One region of the Enterobacter sp. MG-EB028 genome, then DNA from elsewhere that is predicted to be linked to it. Evidence: predicted binding sites of a transcription regulator. Region 1 holds the regulator's gene; each other region holds the start of a gene.

Region 1 (7,607 bases):
ATTTATAACGGCACCGCGTGGCTTCAGGCGCTGACTTTCGGCTACAAAGTCGGTCAGGTTGATTTGCGTCTGGAAGGGACATGGGTGAAGGCGGAAGGGCAGCAGGGCTACTTCCTGCAGCGTATGACCCCGACCTATGCATCATCCAATGGTCGTCTGGATATCTGGTGGGATAACCGCTCCGACTTCAACGCCGACGGCGAGAAAGCGGTCTTCTTCGGCGCCATGTATGACCTGAAAAACTGGAACCTGCCTGGCTGGGCGGTGGGTGCTTCTTACGCATACGCCTGGGACGCAAAACCAGCAGACATGGCGACGCCGGATGCCTACTACGATCCAAACTATCGCCTGAAAGAGTCCTCCTACAGCCTGGATGCTATCTATACCCTGCAGGATGGCCGCGCGAAAGGCACGATGTTCAAGCTGCATTTCACCCAGTATGACAACCACTCCGATATTCCAAGCTATGCGGGCGGTTACGGCAACATCTTCCAGGATGAACGTGACGTCAAATTCATGGTTATCGCCCCATTCACCATCTTCTGATGAGCACACCGGCGGGCTGAGTCCCGCCGGTCTGGAGACTGCACATGATGAAAAAAATCGTAATCGTCGCGTTGCTGGCATCAGGGCTGGTGGCGTGCGTTCAGACTCAGGCGCCGAAAGAGGATTCCCGTCTGAAGGAGGCGTATAGCGCCTGTATTAATACTGCCGAAGGATCGCCAGAGAAAATCGAAGCCTGTCAGAGCGTGCTGAATGTGTTGAAGAAAGAGAAAGCGCATGAGCAGTTCGCGACGCAGGAGAACGTTCGGGTGATGGATTATCAGGCCTGTATTCAGGCGCGTAAAACCGGTAACGATCAGGAAGTGGCGAAGCGTTGCGATAAGATCTGGAACGAGATACGCAATAACAATAAATAAGTTGCTTTACGCCCGGTGGCACTTTGCTTACCGGGCTTTTTTGACGCAAAAAAAAGCCAACCTCGCGGCTGGCTCAGAGTATGAACGCTAACTTATTTTGTGTCGTGAGCGTGTTCATTCTCGCGGCAATCCCCTTCAGCGCAGTGACCGTATAGGTACAGGCTGTGGTTGGTCAGGCGAATGCCGTGACGAGCTGCGATTTCACGCTGACGCGCTTCGATGGAATCATCGCTAAATTCAATGACCTTGCCGCAATCGAGGCAGATCAGGTGATCGTGGTGATGCTGCTGGGTCAGTTCGAATACAGATTTACCGCCTTCGAAATTATGACGGGTAACAATGCCCGCGTCATCAAACTGGTTCAGCACGCGATAAACGGTGGCCAGCCCAATCTCTTCACCCATGTCGATAAGACGTTTATAAAGGTCTTCCGCACTGACATGGTGATTGTCTGGACCCTGAAGCACTTCGAGGATTTTTAATCGAGGAAGCGTTACTTTCAGGCCAGCCTTCTTTAATGCGGTATTGTTGTCAGTCATGCGGAATCTGTCCTGTTGCTAAACGATTCACTTCTGAAGGAAGTGACAGAAAATGCACCTGGGTTAATGCGTCTCATTATAGAACTGCCATGCCTAAATGAAAACTGCAAGTCTCAGGCAAAGTATGCTTATAAAAACGTGGTATCACCAACAAACTTGCTCAATGAAAACCACATTTTGCCAGGGAGACATTGTACAGGTCTGGGCGAAAAAGTTAAAAGTTTGTAGCAATTAATTTAATCGGTTTTACCTGGAAAACGGGCGCAACCTGCGTTGCGCCGTAGAAAAAATCAGGCGTTGAGAATATCGTCCAGGTGGAGTTCTTCACGGATCTGCTTAACCCACTTCTCTACACGCTCTGCCGTAAGCTCAGGCTGACGGTCTTCGTCAATGGCCAGACCGACAAAATGATCGTCATCGGCCAGGCCTTTAGAGGCTTCGAAGTGGTAACCGGCAGTCGGCCAGTGACCAACAATAACCGCGCCATTCGGCTCAATGATGTCGCGAATCGTCCCCAGCGCGTCACAGAAGTACTCGGCATAGTCTTCCTGATCGCCACAGCCAAACAGTGCGACCAGCTTCCCGTTGAAGTCCACCTCTTCCAGCGTCGGGAAGAAATCGTCCCAGTCGCACTGGGCTTCACCGTAGTACCAGGTTGGAATACCCAGCAGCAGAATGTCATAGCCCTCGAGATCTTCTTTGCTGCTCTTGGCGATGTCATGCACATCAGCAACGTCTTTACCGAGCTGTTTCTGAATGTTTTTTGCGATATTTTCGGTATTGCCGGTATCACTGCCGAAGAAAATGCCGATGATTGCCATGAGTAAAATAACCTCTTGAAACTTAATGGTATGGTGGCGCAATTCGGCCACGGATAAGGGCAATAATAGCAGAACTGGCAACCCTGCGGAAACCGCTATCGCGCAGGACTGCACTCTGTGCTACATGAAAAGGGCGATAAAGGGGTTTTTCAGACTTATGCCTGGCTGCGAAGCGTCTCAAGCTGAGCGATGAGCATCTCTTCAATAAGCTCGCTGCGGCTGATATTACGCGCCTCGGCCAGCTCGTTAAGCGCATCGACAGCGTCAGCGTTGAGCTTCAGTTCGACACGCTTAAGCCCACGATTTTTATCGCGTTTAAGCTGATTGCGTTTATTGATACGCAGCTGTTCATCGCGCGAAAGCGGATTCGTTTTCGGTCGTCCCGGTCGACGCTCATTCGCGAACAGATCTAGTGTCGTACGGTCCGTTTGTTCTTTGGCCATGATTCTGAGACTTCGGGGGAAACACGCCGCCCTGCTAAAGCCCGGGCGATAAGCGCGCCATCATACATCACCAAAAACGGCACGCCAACGACTGGAAGCCTGTCATCTTCCAGTCGCTCTCTTTTTAATCAATTTGCAGTATCAGCGAGATAGCGGCGGATAGCGCGCAGTACAGCGTCAGGTTTTTCGGCGTGAACCCAGTGCCCGGCCCCGGCAATCACGTGGGCGCGCGCCTGCGGGAACTGTGCCAGCAGCGTGTCGCGGTAAGCGTCGGTAATATAAGGAGAGTGGCCGCCGCGAATAAAGAGAGCAGGGTGCGGCCAGGTGGGGACGGTTTCCCAGCCCACGATGTTGTTGTACTGGTCCCACAGCACCGGCACGTTAAAACGCCATTGCCCGTCAACAAACGACTTCAAAAGGAACTGCACCACGCCTTCTTCATCAAGATGTTCACGCATAACCGTTGCCGCCTGCTGACGTGTGGAAACGCCAGCTGCAGTTACAGCATTAATTGCTGCGAAAATCTCATCATGACGTCGAACGTCGTAGTCCACAGGGGCAACATCAATGACCACAAGCCCGGAAATGCGCTCTGGCGCCAGCGCGGTGAGTGCCATAACCGCTTTACCGCCCATTGAATGCCCTATGAGGGTCACCTTCTGCAGATTGTGCGCATCAAGCGTATCCAGCAGATCCTTCGCCATTGCCGCATAGGTCATTTCGTCTGAGCGGCCGGAAAGCCCGTGATTGCGCATATCAACCTGTAGAATATCGTGATCGGTGACCAAATCGCGGGCCAGCACGCCCAGGTTATCCAGGCTGCCAAAAAGTCCATGAACCAGCACGATGGGGGAATTATTGTTCGGCGATTGTGCAGTTTGCGCTCGGGTATTCAATTTCATGGCAAAGTTCTTTTTTTACGTATGTCAGGTTAGGGTATCATGTTGACCATTCTGCCGCCCGGCTGCAAGGTTCCAGTTTAATCTGACTTTTGCCGCCAACCTGGTTTGACGCTATCCGCTGTTGGGATTTGACCTTATAATCCCAATGACTTGTATTCAGATAAGATATCGCACTGGATTAAGATGAAAACAATCGAAGTTGATGACGAACTCTATCAGTATATTGCCAGCCAGACGCGGCATATCGGGGAGAGCGCGTCCGACATTTTACGGCGCATGCTTAAAATTTCCGCCGCTTCACAGCCTGCCACCCCAGTTACCAAAGATGTCGTGTCTCAGCCGAGCGTTGCTGCACAGGCAAAACCTGCCGTGACGCCGGTAAAAGATAAAGTGCGCGCGATGCGCGAGCTGCTGCTCTCCGACGAATATGCGGAGCAGAAAAAGGCGGTCAACCGTTTTATGCTGGTGCTGTCTACACTTTACGCCCTGGATAACAAAGCGTTTGCTGAAGCGACCGAGTCGCTGCACGGCCGTACCCGCGTCTATTTCGCGGGCGACGAGCAGACGCTGCTGCAAAATGGCAATCAAACCAAACCTAAACATGTCCCTGGCACCCCGTACTGGGTGATCACCAATACCAATACGGGCCGCAAGTGCAGCATGATTGAACACATCATGCAGTCCATGCAGTTCCCGGCGGAATTGATTGAAAAGGTTTGCGGTACAATTTAACCCTTGCATCATAAGGACCCGGTAATGGCAAATCACAGCCGTGCAGGCCAACCTGCACAACAAAGCGATTTGATTAACGTCGCTCAGCTGACCGCGCAGTATTACGTGCTGAAACCGGTCGTGGGCAACGCAGAACACGCAGTGAAGTTTGGTACATCTGGTCACCGCGGCAGCGCGGCGCGCCACAGCTTTAACGAACCGCATATTCTGGCCATTGCTCAGGCCATTGCGGAAGAGCGCGCCAAAAACGGCGTTACCGGTCCGTGCTACGTGGGCAAAGATACCCATGCGCTGTCTGAACCGGCGTTCATTTCCGTGCTGGAAGTGCTGGCGGCAAACGGCGTTGACGTGATTGTGCAGGAGAACAATGGCTTCACCCCAACGCCGGCGGTATCAAACGCAATCCTTGTGCACAACAAAAAAGGTGGCGCACTGGCAGACGGGATCGTTATCACGCCATCCCACAACCCGCCGGAAGACGGTGGTATCAAATACAACCCACCTAACGGCGGCCCGGCTGACACCAACGTCACCAAAGTGGTGGAAGATCGTGCAAACGCGCTGCTGGCCGACGGCCTGAAAGGCGTTAAACGTATTTCTCTTGATGAAGCGATGGCCTCCGGCCACGTGAAAGAGCAGGATCTGGTTCAGCCGTTCGTGGAAGGGCTGGCGGATATCGTCGATATGGCGGCGATTCAGAAAGCCGGCCTGAAGCTGGGCGTGGATCCGCTGGGCGGCTCCGGTATTGAGTACTGGAAGCGCATCGCCGAGCACTACAAGCTGGATCTGACCATCGTGAACGATCACGTTGATCAGACCTTCCGCTTCATGCACCTGGACAAAGACGGCGCGATCCGTATGGACTGCTCCTCCGAGTGCGCGATGGCGGGCCTGCTGGCGCTGCGCGACAAGTTCGATCTGGCATTTGCTAACGACCCGGATTATGACCGTCACGGCATCGTCACCCCTGCCGGGCTGATGAACCCGAACCACTACCTGGCTGTTGCGATCAACTACTTGTTCCAGCACCGCCCGCAGTGGGGCAAAGAGGTGGCTGTCGGTAAAACGCTGGTCTCTTCTGCGATGATCGACCGCGTGGTGGACGCGCTGGGCCGCAAGCTGGTGGAAGTGCCGGTGGGCTTCAAGTGGTTCGTTGACGGTCTGCACGACGGCAGCTTTGGCTTCGGCGGCGAAGAGAGCGCGGGCGCGTCCTTCCTGCGCTTCGACGGCACCCCGTGGTCAACCGATAAAGACGGCATCATCATGTGCCTGCTGGCTGCGGAAATCACCGCGGTTACCGGTAAAAACCCGCAGGAACACTACAACGAGCTGGCGGCACGCTTTGGTGCGCCAAGCTATAACCGTATCCAGGCTGGCGCGACCTCTGCGCAGAAAGCTGCATTGTCCAAACTCTCCCCAGAGATGGTCAGCGCAAGTACCCTGGCAGGCGATCCGATCACTGCCCGTCTGACGGCGGCACCGGGTAACGGTGCGTCTATCGGTGGACTGAAAGTGATGACCGAAAATGGCTGGTTCGCCGCGCGTCCGTCCGGTACGGAAGATGCGTACAAAATCTATTGCGAAAGCTTCCTCGGCGCTGAGCACCGCCAGCAGATTGAGAAAGAAGCGGTAGAGATTGTCAGCGAAGTGCTGAAAAACGCGTAAGTGCGGTTCTGGTGCGGGCTGATGCCCTCACCCCGGCCCTCTCCCAAAGGGAGAGGGAGAAAACAATAAAGACGGCAGCCCTTGGGCTGCCGTTTTGCTTTTACCTAACTGTGCTTATTCTTCAATTCAAATCTCGGTGACACCAGACCGTACAGCGTCCAGCCCATAAAGGTCACCATCGCGCCATACAGCATCGCTTCCTGGCCGGATGAGTAGAGCGCATAGAAGCTGTAGATTGCCCCAATCAGCGCCACAATATTCGCCGCACGCGCTTTGCGTGGATCAACTTTCGCCACCTTCTGAATGATCGCCAGCGCCGCCATCGACAGAATATACGGAATGATATTCGTCACCACCGCCAGGTTGACCAGCACGTTAAACTGGCTGTTCAGGGACGGGCTAATGGTCATCAGCGACAATCCGCTCTGGAAGATGACAATTGCCAGCATACCCTGCACCGGCGCGTCGGCTTTGGTCACGCGGGAGAAGATTTTTGGGAAGTAACCTTCATCAGCCGAGGATTTAAACACCTGCGCGATGGTGAACTGCCAGCCGAGTAGCGAGCCGCAGCAGGACATCACCATCAGACCCATGATCACTTTCCCGACTTCCGGGGTGAACATCTGGGCAAAGGCCAGCCCGAACGGCGCCGTGGAGTTAGCCAGATCCATGTTTGGCACAATCCCGGCAATGACGTTAGTCGAGACGATATAGATCACCGCCGCGCCCAGCGTTCCGCCGAGGACCGCAATCGGCACGTTCTTCTCCGGGTTCTCTACCACTTCTGCGTTCGCACAGGCGGATTCCAGACCCAGGAAGGCCCAGAGCGTCATGGCGATAGACGAGCCCACTGCCGTAAAGAACGGCACGTGGTGCGGATTCCAGGAGTTGGCGTAGAGCGTTGGGCTGAACCAGAACCAGCCGATGATGCACAGGCCGACAACCGGGATAATCACGCCCCAGACGGTGATGCTGGAGAGCTGACCGGTAATGCGCGCGCCACCAAAATTGGCCACGGTGCAGATCCACAGAACCCCGATGGTCGCCAGCCCAATTTGTACCGGGCTGAGCGTCACGCCAAACAACTCCGTGCCGTAGCCGACGGCGGAAATGGCAATCGCCACGTTGGCGATCAGCAGCGATACGCCGTAGGTGTAGTTCGCCATAAAGTTGCCGGACTTACCAAAGGCGTACTCAGCATAGCCGCCCATGCCACCTGACTTGCGGCTGAACATCCCACACTTGGCGAACGCCCACGCCAGCGCCATCGATCCTACGGCGGTAACAAGCCAGGAGATAATCGAAATCGTCCCCACTTCGGCGAGCTTGGTGGGCAGCATAATAATCCCGGAACCCATCATGTTGACCATGGTAAGGATAGTCAGCTGCACCACGCCCATCTTATTGGACTTACTCATAATTTCTCTCCTTTCAGCAGCGCGGGCTGAGCGGCGGATTGTTTGATGACGTAGCAGCGAACCTGTTTGCGACCGTCACACTCCTCGACATACACGCCCTGCAACTCCGGCGCGAAGCCCGGCAGCAGGTTGATGCCTTCTTCCAGTGCGGCAAAGTAGCGCAGCAC
Region 2 (7,607 bases), 680 kb from region 1:
ATCAGCGGCATGGCGCAGTGGTGCCCGGTACGGACGGCCACGCCGTAGTTATCAAGGAAGCTGCCCACGTCATAGGCGTGGTGTTTCCCAAGGTTAAACGCAATCACGCCCTGGCGGTCGGCCGGGCCATACAGGGCTAGATCCGGCACGCTGGCAAGCTCCTGCAGCGCGTAGTGCATCAGCAGCTGTTCGTACTCCTGGATGGCGTCCAGGCCGATTGCGGAAACGTAAGACACCGCCGCCCCCAGGCCGATAATCCCGCCGGTGTTGGGGGTACCCGCCTCAAAACGCCACGGCGCACGGGCATAGGTTGTCCCTTCCGAAAGGCTTACGGTGGCAATCATCGATCCGCCGCCTTCCCACGGCGGCATCGCCTGCAGAATGTCCTCTTTCACATACAGCACGCCGATGCCGGTTGGACCATAGAGCTTATGCCCGGAGAATACGTAGAAATCGCAGTCCAGCGCCTGCACATCCACCGCGTGGTGCATTACCGCCTGCGCGCCGTCAATCAACACCTTCGCACCGGCCTGATGGGCTTTTGCGATAATCTCTGCCACCGGGTTTTCGGTGCCCAGCACGTTAGAGACCTGTGTGACCGCCACCAGCCGCGTTTTATCGTCCAGCAGCGTGTCAAGCTGCTCAAGCTGCAGCGTGCCGTCCTCATTCAGCGGAATGACCCGCAGCTGTGCGCCGACACGCTCGCAGAGCATCTGCCACGGCACAATATTGGCGTGGTGCTCCATCTGGGTGATGACGATGTTATCCCCCGCGTGGACCTGCGCGTTGCCCCAGCTGTTGGCGACAAGGTTGATCCCTTCAGTGGTTCCGCGCACGAAGACCAGCTCTTCAGGCGAACGTGCATTGAGGAAAGCGGCCACCTGCGTGCGCACGTTCTCCATGCGCTGGGTCGCTTCGGCGCTCAGGGTATGGATACCCCGGTGCACCGCAGCATAACCATGGCGGTAGAACTCGGCTTCCGCATCCACCACCTGATTCGGTTTCTGCGCGCTGGCCGCGCTGTCGAGATAGGCCAGCGGCAGGCCGTTCACTTCACGGGTCAGAACCGGGAAGTCGGCCCGCACTTTCTCTACGGGAAAACTCATGCTTCGCCTCCGGGCAGACGCTGACCAATGCGGGCCAGCACCTGCTGCTTCAATACGCCATCGTGTAGCGCTTCCGTAAGCTCCGCCGCAAAGGCGTAGATAATCATTTTCTGCGCCGCCTGCCGGTCGATGCCGCGGGAACGCAGGTAAAACATCTGTTCGTCGTCAATCCGCCCGACCGTCGCGCCGTGACTGCATTTCACGTCATCAGCGTAGATCTCCAGCTGCGGTTTGGTGTCCACCTCCGCCAGGCGCCCCAACAGCAGATTGTTGTTGGTCATCTGCCCGTCAGTTTTAATGGCGTGCTGGGCCACATTAATCAGGCCGTTAAACACCGCCCGCCCTTTATCGCTGACAATGGTTTTATGCAGCTGGCGGCTGTTGCAGTAGCCCTTGTTGTGCTCAAGCCAGGTGCGCGTGTCGCACACTTCTGATTTGACCGGCATCGCCAGGCTGTTGATGCGCAGCGTGGTGTTTTCACCGTTAAGCTGCGTACTGGTGTTGTGGCGCAGCACCGCGCTGCCGAGCAGAAAGCTGTGGCTGTACGCCGCGGCATCCTGACCCAGCGCTATATCGTTATGGGCAAAATGGTGGCTCTGCGGATTCTCAAACGCCAGCTTAATGTGGTGAAGCTGCGCATTTGCGGCGACGTTCATCGTCAGCCGCGACCCGGTAAAGTGGCGGGTCTCGTTGAGGCTGACGTAATGTTCGATTACCGTAGCCTCCGCCCCCTCCGCCAGATCAAGGTGATGGCGATAGTGCGCGGTGTTGATCTCATCGCCCTCCACGCCCTGCGTGATGTGCATCAGAAGCAGCGGTTTGGCCGGGCGCTGGTTACGCTTAACCTGAATATGCGTCACGCTGCGGGCCAGGCTCTCGGTCAGGTGGAGAAACACTTCCGGCTGAACCGGGGCGCTCAGGCTCTGGCGGTCGTCGCTAATCACGATATCGAACCCGCTCCCCTGAACGTCGTCACTCAGTTCAGGGCGCCAGACGCCGTCGACAAAGACCAGACGCACCGCATCCACCGTCAGCGCCAGAGCGTCACGCCGGGCCGGGTCGATCTCCGCCAGGCGCGTCACAAACTCGCCGTTCAGCAGGCCGTCGAGCGGGGTGTATTTCCAGTTCTCATGCTTGCGCGTCGGCAGGCCGAGACGCAGCATCTGCTGGAGATGCTGCTGCGCCTGCTCGGAGCGCGTATTACCCTGCGCCTCAAACAGCCTGTGCCACTGCTGGAGTGCATTACTGCTGTTCGGTAAGCCAGCCATAACCCTGCTCCTCCAGTTGTTTAACCAGCGTAAAATCACCGGATTTCACAATGCGTCCCTGGTAAAGCACGTGCACGTAGTCCGGCTTGATATAGTCCAGAATGCGCTGGTAGTGGGTGACGATTATGAATGAACGCTTGCCGTCGCGCAGGGCGTTCACCCCGTCGGCGACAATCTTCAGGGCGTCGATATCCAGACCGGAGTCGGTCTCATCCAGAATGCACAGCTCGGGCTCCAGCACCGCCATCTGCAGGATGTCGTTACGCTTTTTCTCGCCGCCGGAAAAGCCAACGTTGACCGAGCGGGTCAGCAGGTCTTCCGGCATTTTCAGCAGCTTGATCTTCTCTTCCATCAGATCCTGGAAGTCGAAGCGATCCAGTGCCTCCTGGCCGCGATACTTGCGCACCGCATTCAGCGCCGTCTGGAGGAAAAACTGGTTGCTGACGCCCGGAATTTCCACCGGGTACTGGAAGGCCATAAAGATGCCCTCACCCGCGCGGTCTTCCGGCGACATCTCCAGCAGATCTTTGCCGTTAAATTCGACCGAACCGCCAGTCACTTCGTAATCTTCACGTCCCGCCAGCGTTGCAGAAAGCGTACTTTTCCCGGAGCCGTTCGGCCCCATAATGGCGTGAACTTCACCCGGCTTGACGTCAAAATTGAGACCGCGCAGGATGTCTTTCTCTTCCACGCTAACCTGTAAATCTTTAATGCTTAACATGTGCTTTCCTTAACCGACGCTGTGTTCAAGACTAATGGCGAGGAGTTTTTGTGCTTCAACGGCAAATTCCAGCGGCAGTTCAGAGAACACGTCCTTACAGAAGCCGTTCACAATCATCGAAATGGCATCTTCTTCACTGATCCCACGCTGCAGACAGTAGAAGAGCTGATCTTCCCCAATGCGCGACGTGGTCGCCTCGTGCTCCAGCTGGGCCGTGTTGTTGCGACACTCCACGTACGGGAAGGTATGCGCCCCGCAGTCTGCGCCAATCAGCATCGAGTCACACTGGGTGAAGTTACGCGCGTTGGTGGCCGTCGGCATGATTTTCACCAGCCCGCGATAGCTATTCTGGGAATGCCCGGCAGAGATCCCTTTCGAAATGATGGTAGATTTCGTGTTTTTACCGATGTGGATCATCTTGGTGCCGGTATCGGCCTGCTGATGCCCGCTGGTGAGCGCCACCGAGTAAAACTCACCGATGGAGTTATCCCCGCGCAGGATGCAGCTCGGGTACTTCCAGGTAATAGCGGAGCCGGTTTCCGACTGCGTCCAGGACATTTTGCTGTTTTCACCTTCGCACAGCGCGCGCTTGGTGACGAAGTTCAGGATACCGCCGGTGTTGCCGTCGCCGGGGAACCAGTTCTGCACCGTGGAGTATTTCACCTCCGCGTCTTTATGAATGATGACCTCGACCACCGCCGCGTGCAGCTGATAGCTGTCGCGCACCGGTGCAGAACACCCTTCGATATAGCTGACGTAGCTGCCTTCGTCCGCAACCAGAATGGTGCGTTCGAACTGGCCGGTTTTTTCGGCGTTAATGCGGAAATAGGTGGAGAGCTCCATCGGACAGCGCACGCCTTTCGGCACGTAGATAAAGGTGCCGTCAGAGGCTACCGCGGCATTTAGCGCGGCGAAGAAGTTATCGTTACTCGGTACCACGGTGCCGATGTACTTCTTCACCAGCTCGGGATGGTCATGAATCGCTTCGCCAAAGGAGCAGAAAATAATCCCCTGCTCGGCCAGCTTTTCGCGATAAGTGGTCGCCACCGAGACGGAGTCGAAAATGGCGTCCACCGCCACCTCTTTGCCCTCGCGAACCGGGACGCCAAGCTGATTAAAGGCCTCTTCCACTTCTTTACTCAGGAAGCTGTTCTCGGCACCGGTCTGCTGTACCGCGCCGGGCTGCGAAGCGCAGGTATCGTCACAGCTGCCGCAGGAGGGCGCGGAGTAGTAGCTGTAATCCTGATAGTTCAGTTTGTCGTAATGGGCTTTCAGCCAGTGCGGCTCTTCCATCTCCAGCCAGGCGCGGAAGGCGCTCAGGCGAAATTCGAGCATCCACTCGGGCTCGTTACGTTTGGCCGAGATGGCGCGCACGACATCTTCATTAATCCCTTTCGCCAGCTCGTCTGTCTGCAGCTGCGTGAAAAAACCCTCTTTATAGTTGAGGTGTCCGCCGCTCCAGGTGTTTACATCACTCGTTGCTTCAGTATTACGAGACATAGTACCGCCTATACCCCAAAGCTTTCGCCGCAGCCGCATTCGTTCTGGGCTTTCGGGTTATGAAATTTGAATAACTGGTTTAAACCTTCCCGTACGTAGTCCACCTCTGTACCGTCGATAAACGGCATAGCCTGTAGCGCGACGTACAGCTTTGCGCCATCGGTTTCAAACACCAGGTCATCTTTTTCCGGTGCGGTGACGGTATCCAGTACGTAGCCAAAGCCCGCGCAGCCGGTCTGCTTAACGCCTAAGCGTACGCCGAGGATCTCGGGCTTTTTCGCCACCAGCTCGTGGATATGCGCTGCCGCCGCAGGCGTGAGCGTTAAACCACGCCAGGCAAAATCGGCAGGATTGAAGGTTTCTGAATGCAGTTCCATAGGTCCACCTCATCTGATTAGCCATCAGGGCATAACACCATGTTAGTGATAACGATTATCACTTCAACCCTCTGTCAGCAGGGGCATTCGGCTAAACCGCCCTTTTTGTCTACTTTTATTAAGCATAGACCCTGTCAGAAGATGCGGGCGGGATGGATTAAATTGTTCAATGCTTTGAAAATTAATAGATTATTGAACGGAGGAAACAGCGACGAAAGGAAAAGTAAAATATGCATCGGAAATGCCTATTTTTGAGATAGCTTTTGTTCAGGAAGTGACCAAAACAAAAAAAGGCCCTCAAGGCCTCTGATTATGAGTGATGAAATGAAACGGTAAAACCCTGTTCACGCCAGTGATCGAGCTGTTCCTGCTGACGCGGTGTTGGCGTTTTTCCCGTCCAGACGAAGATTTTTTGCCCCGGGAAGAGTTCAGGACGCGGGGAATCAATCGGCTCGGCCAGAACATCAATGTGCCAGCCCTTGTGCGATAAGCGCGCGGCTTCCAGCCACAGATGGGTCCGGTCATCGCATTCCCAGCCGATAAGCAACGCATCATTACCCGCTTTCTTGCGCGACTCCGCCAGGCTTGCAATCGCGAATTCAATCAGAACACCGTCAAGCATGCTCGCCATGTGGCGTACGGTATTTTGATCCTGATTCATTCGCTGGCGGACGGGGGAAATGATGTTATCGATCAGCGCATCCATCGCGTGGTCGCGGCGAAATTCGCCGATTTTGGCACGCAGCTTTGCCGGGCTGGCGTAGCGCAGAACGGTCATCATCTCTTCCTGGAACGAGGCCCAGTTACCCTGGGTCAGAACTTCTTTGTTTTCCAGCAGGGCTTTGACTTTTCCGACCGAAACGCCGCTTTTCATCAGGCGCTTGATCTCTTCGATACGCAGGATATCTTCATCGTCGAACTGACGATGACCCCCTTCGCTGCGCTGCGGCTTCAACAATCCATAACGGCGCTGCCAGGCACGCAGCGTAACGGGGTTGATACCGCATCGTTCGGCTACTTCGCCGATACTGTAATAGGCCATTAACTCCCTCACGCTCAGAACTTCCATACCTAACTGCACCAACCTTATCAGATTGTACAAACCATTTGTATAACTAAGACCGTATTTTGCCCAGGTGAATGGGGCATTCCACCATCCACCTGTTAATACATTGTTGTACAAAATTTGCCATTCGTACAGCCAGACCGACTCAATTGCGCCCGGCTTTATCAAAAGTCGAATTTTTTCTCTGGCCATGCAATGGCCGGAATACCGCCGTGCCGGGGGCTGGCAAAAAGATGTCCCTGGAACTGCGAAATCCCCGCAGACTCCAGCCACATCCACTCTTCCGCCTTCTCCACGCCGACCGCGCAGAACTGAATTTCCAGCGAAGAACAGCATTTGATAATCGCCTGAATAATAGCCTGACGCGGGCCACTTTTGTGCACGTTCGCTACCAGATCGCGATTAATCTTAATTCTGTCCGGCTGGAACTGGGCCAGCAGCTGTAGCCCGGCAAAACCGGCACCAAAGTGATCGATCGTTACGCTGATCCCCGCACTTTTTAACTGCCTGACCGAGTCTGTGAACTCATCGAAACGGGAAATGGCTTCGTTCTCGGTGAACTCGACCATAATTTGCTCGGGCACAAAACCATTTGCTTCGATGGCGGTAAGCAGAAAGTCCACGGCGTTGGGGAGATTGACCAGCGTCATAGGCAGCAGGTTAAGAGACAACGTCTGGTCCTGTAACCCCAGCGCGCTGGCCATTGAGAGCGCTACCTGCTTGCTTTGCAAATCAGAGGTATACACGTCCTCGCGCGAGCGGTTGGCGAAGTAGACCCCCGGCGAGTCGCCGGACGGGGTGCGGAGAAGCGCCTCCCAGGAGACGACCCGCTGCATAAACGGATCGACTATCGGTTGAAAGGCAAAGCTACAATCCGCCCCTTTCGCGACCACCTCAGGTTGTGCAGATAAGTGAGTGTCTTCAGGAACAAAATCCCATGAATCTGCAGGAGGCAGTTCAAAATAGTTCGCTTTTTCTGTGGCCTCAACAAAGGTCCGAAAAAACTGCAGCGGGCGGTCATTATACGTCAGCTGGTAGCGCGTCGTGCCTCTGTTGAGCACCTGCTGCAGCACCTCATCCCTGTCGAACTGGCGTAAATCAAAAAGCTCCATGCCCACCTTGCCAAAACGCCGGACAGGCCCGTGATCCCGCATCAGCTCTACCACGTTATGGTGGCGGGTGTCGTTGCAGATCTGCTCATAAATAGCAGAAACATGATCCGCTGGCCCCTCAAGCAACTGGAAAAAATGTGTGCCGTTAAACAGCAAGATCCCCGTGACATTGGATTGCCGGTTTTTACTATTTGCAGCAGCGACCATTGTTTCCAGCGCTTTCACTGGAACGTCTTCGCAGATATGACTGCGGTAAATGATGGTTGTAAGCATGCTATTCCTGGGGGTTAGGGTTTTGGCCACAATAAAGGTGGGTAAGGATCATTTATAGCACATTAATTGGCTGACAAATAATTTACATCTCAACCATTTACGGCTTTTAATGAGACCTTTTTCCGTGCTGTACAACTTAACTGCAACGCACAGCTTTGTACAATATATCCTGTGATTTCACCGA
Region 3 (7,607 bases), 2.2 Mb from region 1:
TACAGATCGACGAAATCGAGCTGGAGTTTCTCCAGGCTCTCCTGCAACGCTTCACGGGGGCGCTTTTGATCGTCGTTCCACAGTTTAGTGGTGATAAATAGCTCATCGCGGGGTACGCCGGCGCTGGCCAGCGCGGTACCCACGCCGTCCTCGTTTTTGTACGCGGCGGCGGTATCAATCGACCGATAGCCGACTTCCAGTGCTTTATGAATGGCGGAGACGACCTCGTCGTTACCGGCTTTCCATACACCTAGCCCCAGCTGGGGCATCACGTTGCCGTCCTGCAGCTTGATTACGGTTTGGTTTGCCATTTTTCCTCCTTCAGGTGCGCATCGTCGGAGGGGGACTCCGACGATGGGGTGTGCATTAAGTCTGGACGAAATGTCAAAAAACGAAAGTCGGGAGGGCAAAAACGCTTAGCGTGCTGCTTCGTAGATACGACGGCTCACGTCCAGCGTAATGTCCCCGTGCTCGCCGAGCTGGGTCATGCCGTGCTCTTCGAGTTTTGCCAGCAGGGCAGGGATGGAGCTGCCGTCCAGGCCGTAGCCGGACAGACGCGTTGGCACGCCCAGGCTTTCAAAGAAGCTGCGGGTCGCTTCAATGGCAGCATCAATACGCGCATCGTCAGAACCCTCGGTGATGTTCCACACGCGCTCGGCGTACTGCAGCAGTTTGGCGCGCTTGGTGTCGCGTTTTTCGTTCCACAGCGCGGGCAGCACAACGGCCAGGGTCTGAGCGTGGTCCAGACCGTGCATCGCCGTCAGCTCATGGCCGAGCATGTGGGTCGCCCAGTCCTGAGGCACGCCAGCGCCGATCAGGCCGTTCAGCGCCTGCGTTGCGGCCCACATGACGTTGGCGCGAACGTCATAGTTCTCCGGCTCTTTCAGCGCTTTCGGGCCCTCTTCAATCAGCGTCAGCAGAATGCCTTCTGCGAAGCGATCCTGAATTTTTGCATTCACCGGGTAGGTCACGTACTGCTCCACGGTGTGAACAAAGGCATCGACCACGCCGTTCGCCACCTGACGCGCGGGCAGGGTGTAGGTGTACACCGGATCCAGAATAGCGAAGACAGGCTGAACGTGTTCGTTCATAAAGGCCTGCTTGTCGCCGGTGGTTTTGCGGGAGATCACCGCCCCCTTGTTGGATTCAGAGCCGGTGGCCGGGAGGGTTAGCACGGAGCCCATCGGGATCGCGCTTTTGATGTCGCTGCCGCGGGTTTCCAGGATGTGCCATGGGTCAACGCCGTCAGCGTAGTGCGCTGCCGCCGCGATGAACTTAGTGCCGTCCAGCACGGAGCCGCCGCCGACCGCCAGCAGGAAGGTGATATTTTCTTCGCGGGCGATTTTCACCGCGTTCATCAGCGTTTCGTAAGACGGGTTTGGCTCGATACCGCCGAACTCACGCACGTCCAGGCCGCTCAGGGCGCTGTAAACCTGATCCAGCACGCCGGTTTTTTTCACGCTGCCGCCACCGTAGGTGATCAGCACGCGAGCATCAGCAGGGATCTGCGCGCGCAGATCGGCGATAGCGTCTTTACCAAACAGAATGCGGGTTGGGGTATGAAGATTAAAGTTGTTCATTGCTCGTTCCCTTTAGTGGGTGAAAAACCGTGGTGGCGCCGATGGCTACCTGATGCTGCTCATTGTGGCCGTCCGGGACCAGGCCCTCAATGCACATTCCTGCCGATGTCTTGCCCATTTCTACAGAGCGCTGGAGAAACTTCGGAAAAATGCGCAGACTGTAAGGGTCGGAAACCGTACCCGGAGTAACGTAAAATGAACCGCGAAGCGATCTGCCACCAGCTCACGGCGCAGATTAAAAGGCTGATAGATAAAGAAAATAACGTCAGCGACCTGCTGCCGGACATTCGCCTGCTTTACGGCACGCAACCCGGGACGCGCACACCGGTGATGTACCAGCCGGGCATCGTTTTTCTCTTCTCGGGCCATAAAATTGGCTATATCAACGAGCGCGTGTTCCGCTACGATACCAATGAATATCTGCTCCTGACGGTACCTTTACCCTTCGAATGTGAAACCTTCGCGACAGAGGCCGTTCCGCTGGCGGGTATTCGCGTCAACGTTGATATTCTTCAACTGCAGGAGCTGCTGATGGAGATTGGTGAAGACGAGCTCTTCCAGCCGTCGATGGCCTCCAGCGGGATTAACTCGGCGACGCTGTCGGAAGAGATCCTCTGCGCCATTGAGCGCCTGTTGGACGTCATGGAGAGGCCACTGGACGCGCGTATTCTCGGCAAGCAGATCGTTCGCGAAATTCTTTACCACGTGCTGCTGGGCCCGGGCGGGGGGGCGTTACTCGCCCTGGTGAGCCGACAGACCCACTTCAGCCTGATCAGCCGCGTGCTCAAGCGTATTGAGAGTCAGTACACGGAAAACCTCAGCGTTGACCAGCTGGCCGCGGAAGCGAACATGAGCGTCTCGGCGTTTCACCATAACTTTAAGTCGGTGACCAGCACCTCGCCGCTGCAGTACCTCAAAACCTACCGGCTGCATAAGGCGCGCATGCTGATGATCCACGACGGCATGAAGGCCAGCGCGGCGGCCATGCGCGTCGGCTATGAAAGCGCGTCGCAGTTCAGTCGGGAGTTTAAGCGCTATTTCGGCGTCACGCCGGGAGAAGATGCGTCACGCATCCGAACCATGCAGGGAGCTTAGGCTTTTTTCCCTCTCCCCAATGGGGAGAGGGTCAGGGTGAGGGGATCAGGCACTGCAATACTTTTTCTTGATCACCACCGCAATCGTCCCTACCAGCCCTGCCACCAGCAGGAAAATCGGCAGGATCATCAGGAAGGTCATTACCTGATCTTCGTGATGTTTCACAAACGGGATCATGTTCAGCGCATATCCGAACGTGGTTACGACACCGACCCACAGCAGGCCGCTCAGCCAGTTGAAGAACTGAAACCGGCGGTTAGACAGCCCGGAAATACCCGCCATGGTGGGCAGAAGAGTGCGAACAAACGCCAGAAAACGCCCGGCCAGCAGTGCCAGCAGGCCGTGTCGGTCAAACATACAGGTCGCACGCTGATGGTATTTATGGGGCAACTGCGCCAGCCAGCTTTTTACCACGCGCGTGTTTCCAAGCCAGCGGCCCTGCAGATAGCTCAGCCAGCAGCCCAGGCTCGCGGCGGAGGTGAGGATAACCATCGTGGGCGTAAAGTCCATGACGCCTTTGCCAATCAAGGCCCCGGCAAGTAAAAGCAAACTGTCACCGGGTAAAAACGAGGCTGGCAGTAATCCATTTTCCAGAAACAGCGTTGCGAACATCACAAAATAGACGACGCCTATGACGTGAGGATCCGCTAGGGCGGCAAAATCATGTTGCCAGAGCGCCGCGATAATATCTTGAATAACAGCCATGGACTTTCCTGTGGAACAGCAGAGATAACGCTATTGTACTCCCAATTTTACCTGCCGGGATTGATCGCAGGCGCAACTCATGCAGACTTTTCTGCTTGCAGTGTTCACAAAAGCGTCCGGGGAGTACATTTTCAGCCCGCACTCTACACGATACGTTCAAACCCTGCAGATAAATCCGCAATTAAATCGTCCACGTTTTCTAAACCGATATGCAATCTAATGAGGGTGCCGCTGAAGTCCACTTCACCGCCGGGGCGCAGGGCCGCGATCTGCTCCGGCTGATTCGGCAGGATCAGGGATTCAAAACCGCCCCAGGAGTAGGCCATGCTGAAGAGGGTAAAATTATCCAGATAGCTCGCCAGCTCGTCATTATTGAGCCGTTTTTTAAGCACAAACGAGAACAGCCCGCTGCTGCCCGTAAAGTCACGCTGCCAGAACTCATGGCCCTTACTGCCCGGCAGCGCCGGATGGTTCACGCGCTCAACCTGCGGATGCTGCGCCAGCCACTCAGCGATTTTCAGACTACTTTCATGATGCTGACGCAGGCGAACCCCAAGCGTGCGGATACCGCGGCTGGTCATGTATGCCGTGTCTGCATCCACCATCTGGCCCATCAGGTAGGCATTTTCACGCAGCTGGTCCCAGCAGCGCGCGTTGGATACCGCGGTGCCAATCATCCCGTCAGAGTGGCCAATCAGGTATTTCGTTGCCGCCTGAATCGAGATATCAATGTCGAATTCCAGCGCCTTAAACAGCACGCCCGCCGCCCAGGTGTTGTCGATCATGATAATCGCTTCTGGCGCTTTGCTGCGCACGGCCTTCACGATAGCCGGCACGTCGTGCACTTCCATGGTGATGGAACCGGGAGATTCCAGGAACACAATGCGCGTGTTTGGCTGGATAAGGTCAGCAATACCTTCACCAATCAGCGGGTCAAACCAGCCGGTCGTTACGCCGAGCTTGCTGAGGATTTTGGTGCAGAAATCCTGGCTGGGTTCATAGGCCGTGTTGGTCATCAGGATATGGTCGCCCTGTTCCACAAACGCCAGAATGGTGTTAGCAACCGCCGCCGCCCCGCACGGGAACAGCGCGCAGCCCACGCCGCCTTCCAGCTCGCACATCGCCTCCTGCAGAGAAAAGTGGGTTAGGGTGCCGCGACGACCATAGAACAACCCGCCTTTCGCGCGGTTGCGCGTGGCGATTTTTTTCTCCTCAACGGTGTCAAACACCAGGGAAGAGGCGCGTTGAATCACGCTGTTAACCGAACCCTGAGTATATTTTTTGCTGCGTCCAGCCTGTACCAGCGTGGTATCAAGATGCTTCTTCGTCATATTTGCAAACCCTGTTTTTATACGTCTGGACGTCCAGACTACCACGATTGTAAAAAACTGCACCCGCATGCTTATCGAATAAGCAGAAAATATTAGCAAAAAAGCGCATAAGAAATTTTTACTGCGTAAGCGCAAGGAAAGTGAGCGAAAATTAAGGCACCATGTAAATACTAATGAGAACGACTATCAATTCGACGACTTTTTGATATTATTACGTTCAGATTTTGTGATTTGCGTCCTGGAGATACAGAGTGGGTAATAATTTGATGCAGACGGATCTCTCCGTTTGGGGCATGTATCATCATGCTGACATCGTGGTTAAGATTGTGATGATCGGCCTGATTCTGGCGTCCGTTGTCACCTGGGCTATCTTCTTCAGCAAAAGCGCCGAGCTGCTTTCGCAGAAGCGTCGCCTCAAGCGGGAACAGCAGCAGCTGGCTGAAGCCCGCTCTCTGGATCAGGCTTCTGAGATGACCTCATCCTTCCACGCGAAAAGCCTGACCACCCTGTTAGTGAATGAAGCTCAGAACGAGCTGGAACTCTCCGCCGGCAGTGAAGATAACGAAGGCATTAAAGAGCGTACCGGTTTCCGTCTGGAGCGTCGTGTTGCGGCCGTTGGTCGACACATGGGACGCGGCAATGGTTATCTGGCGACCATCGGCGCGATTTCGCCGTTCATTGGTCTGTTCGGTACGGTCTGGGGCATCATGAACAGCTTTATCGGTATTGCGCAGACCCAAACCACCAACCTCGCGGTGGTTGCGCCGGGTATCGCGGAAGCGCTGCTGGCGACGGCAATCGGTCTGGTTGCCGCTATCCCTGCGGTGGTTATCTACAACATCTTCGCGCGTATGATTGGCAGCTACAAAGCGACTCTCGGAGACGTTGCCGCCCAGGTTCTGCTGCTGCAAAGCCGCGATCTCGACCTGAATGCCAGCGCCGTGAAGCCGGTCCATGCGGCGTCTAAACTGCGCGTAGGTTAATAGTATGGCGATGCGTCTCAACGAAAATCTGGACGATAACGGCGAAATGCACGAAATCAACGTGACGCCGTTTATCGACGTCATGCTGGTGCTGCTGATTATCTTCATGGTGGCTGCGCCGCTGGCGACGGTCGACGTGAAGGTGAATCTGCCTGCCTCCTCCAGCCAGCCGCAGCCGCGTCCGGAAAAGCCTATCTATCTGTCGGTGAAAGCGGATAAATCCATGTTCCTGGGTAACGACCCGGTAACGGATGCTTCCGTTATTCCGGCGCTGGATCGGCTTACCGGCGGCAAGAAAGACACCACCGTCTTCTTCCGGGCGGACAAAACCGTCGACTACGAAACCATGATGAAGGTAATGGACACGCTGCATCAGGCGGGTTATCTGAAGATTGGGCTGGTCGGGGAAGAGAAAGCGGCCTCGAAGTGATACAGAAGCTGGCGAAAGCCGGCTTTTTTTATGCCTGTCGGTTTATGCGTTTTTGTCGTCCGTCGGTGCGGTAGAGGAGGTTGCAAGCGCATCCTCATCGAGCGCAACGCAGGTGACGTTTGACGTACGGTATTCACCGGCTGACAGTTTGCGCGTCAGGCGCAGGGTGGCGACTTCTCTGGCAAGCAGATACTGATAGTTGGCCTCAAGACGTCCCAGCAGTTTCTCTTTCAATTCTGGTTGCTGTTCGATGATGGCGTTCATCACGGCACCGTAAATTTCTTCTTTGACCTGTAACGGATAAATCTCGCGGCGATTCTGCCATTTCAGACGCACCAGCGTTGCCGGGATCGATACCATGTCTTGTGTAATACGCGTCATCTCGGCATTTTTTGCATTTCTCAGCGCCTCGATATTTTGCTTTAAGATAAATTCATCACTTTTTTTATCATCTAAAGTCAAATAAACGTCATTGTCTTTAACTTCTTTCACGTTAATCTTCCCCCAGGGTATAAAAAATAGGGTGGTTTTTTTCTCGCGTAATTAGATTAAGCCAAATTTCATTGCCGGCCTCATTTATTTCTTTTGTTTTTTCAGCCATTATTTGACTTAGTTTCTGGGCATCTATTTCACCTTCGGCCTGCAGGTCATTCAGCAGGTGGACGAAGGCTTCAATTTTTATAGCACGAAATAAGCGGTCTTTTATATGGCGATCGTGCTCTTCCAGCAACATATTACGGGATTTGCCAGTGCGGGAAACGCCAATTAATATATCTGGCTCGAAATCAGAGAGCTTTCTTTTCCCCTGAGTTAAACTGGCCTTTTTTTCTTCTTCCATCGGTTTCTGTTCCACAGGCGCAATGTGGTACTTAGCCGGGACGAGATAGTCGGGCAGCATTTTAATTTCCTTTATTTTCAACAGGGTGGGGTTGGTAAAGGCGTGAGATTCGTTGACAATATCATGAGGCAATTTTAAAATCAAAAAAAATGGAGCCAACCCATGAACAGCATTTTTTTTACGGTCATCACATTACTATTACTGACCGCTGGTGTGCTTTTATTGATGCAGGAGTTCAATAAAACGAAAGTGTCGAAAGACACCAGTGAACCGCCACAGCCTGAGCTGATGACAAAAGAGGAAGGAGAAGACCATTTCTCTGTTCTGATGAACTCCGTTACGCCTGTCTGGTACTGGCGGGTGAATCATGAATATATCGACTTCTTACACGCGACAATTAAACGTATGAAAATGTCGGAAATTAATGATACCCCCGGTCTGTTTGAGGCTCAGCGTCGCTGTAGCGACCTCAATTCGGCGGTTTATAAATATTATGACAATATCAAAAAGCGCTGTCTTAACGGTGAGAAGGTTTCCTGTTCCGATCTGGACGTATTAAATTTGCGGCAGTGTTTTCGCGAGTTCAGTCTGGAAGCCTACCCCGAGCTTGTGGCGCTGGTCTGGCCGGAGTATGCGCGTCCGGAG

Evidence for each region. The regulator Fur, encoded in region 1, represses iron uptake genes when iron is present. The targets are predictions, from matches to a motif close to ATAATAATGAGAACNACTATCAA.
Region 2: sufA (Fe-S cluster assembly scaffold SufA) is a predicted target of Fur. The motif match lies at 5,012-5,034, and genes of this name have one in related genera.
Region 3: exbB (tol-pal system-associated acyl-CoA thioesterase) is a predicted target of Fur. The motif match lies at 4,879-4,901, and genes of this name have one in related genera.

What each region holds. Positions count from the first base shown of each region.
Region 1 is NZ_CP195079.1:1,378,613-1,386,219, forward strand. Features, by position in the region: gene chiP (chitoporin ChiP) at 1-546, shown strand, start outside; gene chiQ (ChiQ/YbfN family lipoprotein) at 594-920, shown strand; gene fur (ferric iron uptake transcriptional regulator) at 1,013-1,459, opposite strand; gene fldA (flavodoxin FldA) at 1,750-2,280, opposite strand; gene ybfE (LexA regulated protein) at 2,436-2,723, opposite strand; gene ybfF (esterase) at 2,852-3,625, opposite strand; gene seqA (replication initiation negative regulator SeqA) at 3,809-4,357, shown strand; gene pgm (phosphoglucomutase (alpha-D-glucose-1,6-bisphosphate-dependent)) at 4,382-6,022, shown strand; gene potE (putrescine-ornithine antiporter) at 6,127-7,440, opposite strand; gene speF (ornithine decarboxylase SpeF) at 7,437-7,607, opposite strand, start outside.
Region 2 is NZ_CP195079.1:2,054,499-2,062,105, reverse strand. Features, by position in the region: gene sufS (cysteine desulfurase SufS) at 1-1,106, opposite strand, end outside; gene sufD (Fe-S cluster assembly protein SufD) at 1,103-2,374, opposite strand; gene sufC (Fe-S cluster assembly ATPase SufC) at 2,349-3,095, opposite strand; gene sufB (Fe-S cluster assembly protein SufB) at 3,105-4,595, opposite strand; gene sufA (Fe-S cluster assembly scaffold SufA) at 4,604-4,972, opposite strand; gene ACR42C_RS09775 (MerR family transcriptional regulator) at 5,283-6,014, opposite strand; gene ACR42C_RS09770 (diguanylate phosphodiesterase) at 6,203-7,423, opposite strand.
Region 3 is NZ_CP195079.1:4,048,626-4,056,232, reverse strand. Features, by position in the region: gene dkgA (2,5-didehydrogluconate reductase DkgA) at 1-311, opposite strand, end outside; gene yqhD (alcohol dehydrogenase) at 417-1,580, opposite strand; gene ACR42C_RS19155 (AraC family transcriptional regulator) at 1,776-2,675, shown strand; gene yghB (DedA family general envelope maintenance protein YghB) at 2,721-3,380, opposite strand; gene metC (cystathionine beta-lyase) at 3,524-4,711, opposite strand; gene exbB (tol-pal system-associated acyl-CoA thioesterase) at 4,963-5,694, shown strand; gene exbD (TonB system transport protein ExbD) at 5,699-6,124, shown strand; gene ACR42C_RS19130 (cytoplasmic protein) at 6,167-6,616, opposite strand; gene ACR42C_RS19125 (hypothetical protein) at 6,618-7,022, opposite strand; gene ACR42C_RS19120 (ESA_00282 family adhesion-associated protein) at 7,125-7,607, shown strand, end outside.